One region of the Microbacterium sp. Y355 genome, then DNA from elsewhere that is predicted to be linked to it. Evidence: riboswitches for the same ligand, from Rfam matches in the RefSeq annotation. Region 1 holds a riboswitch; the other holds the start of a gene.
The links. Region 1 has a riboswitch for thiamine pyrophosphate ahead of thiM (hydroxyethylthiazole kinase). Riboswitches for the same ligand answer to the same signal wherever they lie in the genome.

Region 2: it holds a riboswitch for thiamine pyrophosphate, as region 1 does, so the genes downstream of both, AC1C2O_RS11040 (ECF transporter S component) here and thiM (hydroxyethylthiazole kinase) in region 1, are expected to answer to the same signal.

What each region holds. Positions count from the first base shown of each region.
Region 1 is NZ_JCAIUD010000002.1:410,275-412,471, forward strand. Features, by position in the region: gene AC1C2O_RS19030 (cupin domain-containing protein) at 1-4, shown strand, start outside; gene AC1C2O_RS19035 (DUF402 domain-containing protein) at 7-714, shown strand; TPP riboswitch at 790-885, shown strand; gene thiM (hydroxyethylthiazole kinase) at 876-1,721, shown strand; gene AC1C2O_RS19045 (bifunctional hydroxymethylpyrimidine kinase/phosphomethylpyrimidine kinase) at 1,718-2,197, shown strand, end outside.
Region 2 is NZ_JCAIUD010000001.1:2,311,549-2,313,745, reverse strand. Features, by position in the region: gene AC1C2O_RS11045 (D-alanyl-D-alanine carboxypeptidase family protein) at 1-798, opposite strand, end outside; TPP riboswitch at 870-981, shown strand; gene AC1C2O_RS11040 (ECF transporter S component) at 972-1,610, shown strand; gene AC1C2O_RS11035 (ABC transporter ATP-binding protein) at 1,613-2,197, shown strand, end outside.

The DNA of each region.
Region 1 (2,197 bases):
CTGATCGTGACGGTTCCGCGCGCCACCGCGCCCACAGCTCCAGCCGAGGCCCGCGAGCTTGGCGCCCAGCCCTTCCTCGCGCCGGGCGCGCAGATTGACTGGCACTACCGCAAGCCTCGCTGGCAGAAGGGTGACGTCTCGAACGTCGCACCGATGCGGGTGGTGCGTGATGACGAACGAGGGATCGTCGCCTGGCTCGCTCCCGGGGCGAAGCTCGAGGGAATGGGAGCGCCAGACGGGCAACGCATCCGCACCGTGCCGCTGGCCGAGCGCTGGCTCGTTGAACGCACCCGAATCGTCGAGGAGTGGTGGGGAAACGGCGTGCTGCGGATCGCGCCCGCTGGCATGCCGTGGTCTGTCTGGCTGTTTTGGAGTGAGACAAGCGGAGACGAGTGGACGTTTGCCGGCTGGTACGTGAACCTCGAGAACGCACACCAGCGCACCGACGCGGCGACCTACTCATCGGACCACGTCCTCGACGTCGAGATTGGCTTCGACGGCGAGATCGGGTTGAAAGACGAGGATGAGCTCATCGAAGCGGTCATCCAGGGACGCCTATCAGCCGCGGATGCTGCGCAGATCGAAAAGCATGCGGATGCGGCGATCGCATCCTTCCACGCGGGCGACTGGCCATTCGAGCGATCCTGGACGACATGGCGACCGGATGCCGAGTGGACGACGCCCACGCTCTCGTGGATCGGCGAAATTTCTTAATCGAGCTTCCTGATCGCGGCACTCGACCAGGACCATCGCTCCCCGACCACGCCGGGTGCGCTCCGCTAGACTCCGAGCAGTGACACGGGGTGCCGCCACAGGGCGGCTGAGAGCACACCCGTCGAACCTGATCTAGTTCGTACTAGCGAAGGGATGTCGCATTGAGCGATCTTCTGCGTCCACCGTCCACCACCCTCGTCGAGGACGCAGCTCGCCTGCTGACGTCCCTGCGGGCTGAACCTCCACTCACCCACTGCATCACGAACACCGTCGTGACCGGTTTCACCGCAAACGTGCTGCTGGCAATCGGCGCAGCGCCCGCGATGGTCGACATCGTGGGGGAGAGCGAGATGTTCGCCGGCATCGCCTCTGGCGTACTGCTGAATCTCGGCACCCCGACGCCAGAGCAACGAGACGCGTGCCGCGAGGCGGCGGCCGGAGCCGTGGCCGCCGGCACGCCATGGGTGCTCGACCCCGTCGCGATCGGCGCACTGCCGGTTCGCACGGCGCTGGCTCATGAACTCGCAGAACGGCGCCCGTCGGCGATCCGTGGAAACGCCTCGGAGATCCTCGCCTTGGCTGGCATGACAGCCGGAGGCCGGGGAGTGGATGCCACCGACACGACGGATGCTGCATCCGACGCCGCTCGTGCCCTCGCCCAGCGCTTCGGGAGCGTCGTCGCAGTATCGGGACCCGTCGATCTCATCACCGATGGTGAAGAGATCATCCGCATCGCGAACGGTCACGAGCTGCTCACGAAGGTGACCGGCGGTGGCTGCGCCCTCGGCGCCGTCATGGCAGCCTTCCTCGGCGCTGCCCGCACCGCCGACGTGTCTATGCTCAGGGCCGTCGCCTCGGCGAGCCTCGTATACACGATTGCCGCAGAACACGCGGCGGAGAAGTCTCACGGACCAGGGAGCTTCGCGGTGGCACTGCTCGACGCGCTCGCCGCGCTCACACCCGAAGACATCGCGTCCGCGGCGCGACTCGGAACGGATGAGCCATGAACGTCGACCTTTCGGTCTACCTCGTCACTGACCCCGACCTGTGCGGCTCGCGCGGGGTCGTGGAGACCGTGAGACGCGCGGTCGCCGGCGGTGTGCGCTTCGTGCAGTTGCGCGACAAGACGGCAACGGATGCCGACATCGTCGAGCAACTGCTGGAGCTTTCCCGCGTGATCGATGGGCGCGCGTTGCTTGTCGTCAACGACCGGCTGGACGCTGCAGTTGCGGCGAGGGAGAGGGGAGCACGGGTAGACGGCGTCCACCTCGGGCAAGCGGACGCCTCTGTGCTGCGTGCCCGCGAGCTCCTCGGGCCCGATGCAATCATCGGTCTCACCGCGAACACCCTTGAACACCTCGACGCCGTGCGCGCCCTCCCTGCCGGCACGGTCGACCACCTCGGCGTCGGGGTCATCCACCCGACCAGCACGAAACCTGATCATCCACCGGCACTGGGCATCGACGGCTTCCGGGCCTTCGCG
Region 2 (2,197 bases), on a different contig from region 1:
TTGATTCGCGCTGCGGTAGTTCCAGTAGTCGAGCGTGTCACCATACGTGAACGCGAATTCCGGTCCCGTCTCGCCGAGCTGCAGCGGCATCTTGTCCAGCACCATCAGGCTGGTGACGACCTTCGTCAGACTGGCGATGGATGCCGCATCTAGGGAGGATGCCATCGAGGAGACCCCGCCGATGCTCACACCCGCGCTTCCGATGGTGGGCCAGGTGACCGTCGCCGCCTCGGACGCCACCGCCTGGAGCGGGGCGGCCTGGACGGTCGGCGGCACTGCGTTCAGTGGCCACAGCAGCATCGTCGCGGAATAGGCGACGGCAAGAGCAGCGACGGTGCCCAGCGGCGCGAGCAACGTGCGCGCGCCGGAGCGCAGCGAGGCATCCCCCAGCAGGTCGGGTCCCGCCTCGTACATCGTTACCGCATTGAGATCGGCCGGGCGGGTGCCTTCGCTGACATCGTCGACATCGATCCAGGTGAGAGCAGTGACTGGGCGCGCGGAATCAGCCCACTGCGCGTCTGAGGCGGTCTCGTCCACCGCGCGCTCGAGCACGTTCAGGTCGGCGTCGGCGTCGAAGTCGAAGATTGTCTCGGCAGTGGTGGACGTATCCCGTGTTTCCGGGGCATCCGGTAGCGGTTCTGAGGTGTTCGGCACCGCCTCCGGGGCATCCGATTTCGCCTCCGCGGCATTGGTGAACGGCAGGGCTGAGGGGCGCGCGGTATCGACCGCTCCCGTACGCGCGCGAAGCGCACGCCGGCTGAGCGTGCCCGTATCGGGCGTCGCATCGTCAGGGGTCACCCACCTACGCTACCGAATCTCGCTCCCGGTGTGCGCAGTGCGCCAGGAACTCCCCTGTTCGGTATGATCGTCAACACAACCACGGGAGTCCGGTAAGTCGGGCTGAGAGGGAGCGACACGCGCTTCGACCGTCGAACCTGATCTGGGTCATGCCAGCGCAGGGAGGAGTTCAGATGAACACGTCTACACGCACGCCCACTGCCGTGCAGTACAGCACCCAGAGTCCATCGCGCTGGCGCGTCGTCGACATCGTTGTCGCTGCCGTCCTCGGCGTCGCGATCGGGCTCGTCTTCTGGGGGTGGAACATTGTCGGCGGTGCCTGGTTCGGTGCTGCAGATGCCCTGACCCCCGGACTTGGCGGCGTTGCCGTCGGTATCTGGCTGATCGGCGGTGTCGTCGGTGGTCTGGTGATTCGTAAGCCGGGCGCGGCACTGGTCGTCGAACTGGTCGCCGCGATCGTGTCGATGCTGATCGGCAACGTGTGGGGCGTTTCGACGATTCTGTCCGGGCTCGTGCAGGGGCTGGGTGCGGAGCTGATCTTCGCGCTGTTCCTCTACCGCCGTTTCGGCGTCGTCGTTGCGGCCCTCGCGGGGATCGGTGCCGCCGTCGCCGCGTGGACCTTCGAGCTGTTCTACGGCAGCTCACCCAACATCCTCAAGTCGCTCGAGTTCAACACGATCTACCTGGTGTCTGTTGTCGTCTCGGGCGCGATCCTCGCCGGAGTCGTCGGCTGGTTGCTCGTGCGCGCGCTCGCCGCGACCGGTGCTCTCAGCCGGTTCGCCGCTGGTCGAGAACACGTGCGCGAGGTCTGAGCATGACCTCTGCCACCCCAGCCCGCGTGCAGGCTGCGGGCTGGGGGTGGCGCTACGCAGGGCGAAAACTTCCCGCCGTCAGTGAGGTCACCTTCACGATCGAACCTGGTGAGCGGGTACTGCTGCTTGGCGCATCTGGTGCGGGCAAGTCGACGCTTCTCGCGGGCCTTGCAGGTGTCCTCGGCGACGCAGACGAGGGAGAGCGCTCAGGATCGCTCCTCATCGATGGTGCGACGCCGGAGTCTCGGCGGGGGCAGGCAGGGCTCGTGATGCAGGATCCGGATGCCGGCATCGTGCTGTCGAAGGTCGGCGACGATGTCGCGTTCGGGTGCGAGAATCTCGGCGTTGCGGCATCCGAGATCCCTGCCCGCGTCGCCGAGGCACTCGATGCCGTCGGGTTGGATGTGCCACTGCGCCGTGCGACCAAGGCGCTTTCCGGCGGGCAGAAGCAGCGGTTGGTGCTTGCGGGCGTACTCGCGATGCGACCTGGACTGCTGCTGCTCGATGAGCCGACCGCGAATCTCGATCCGGACGGCGTCGCGGAAGTGCGCGCGAGCGTGGAGCGCGCCGTGGATGCCACAGGAGCG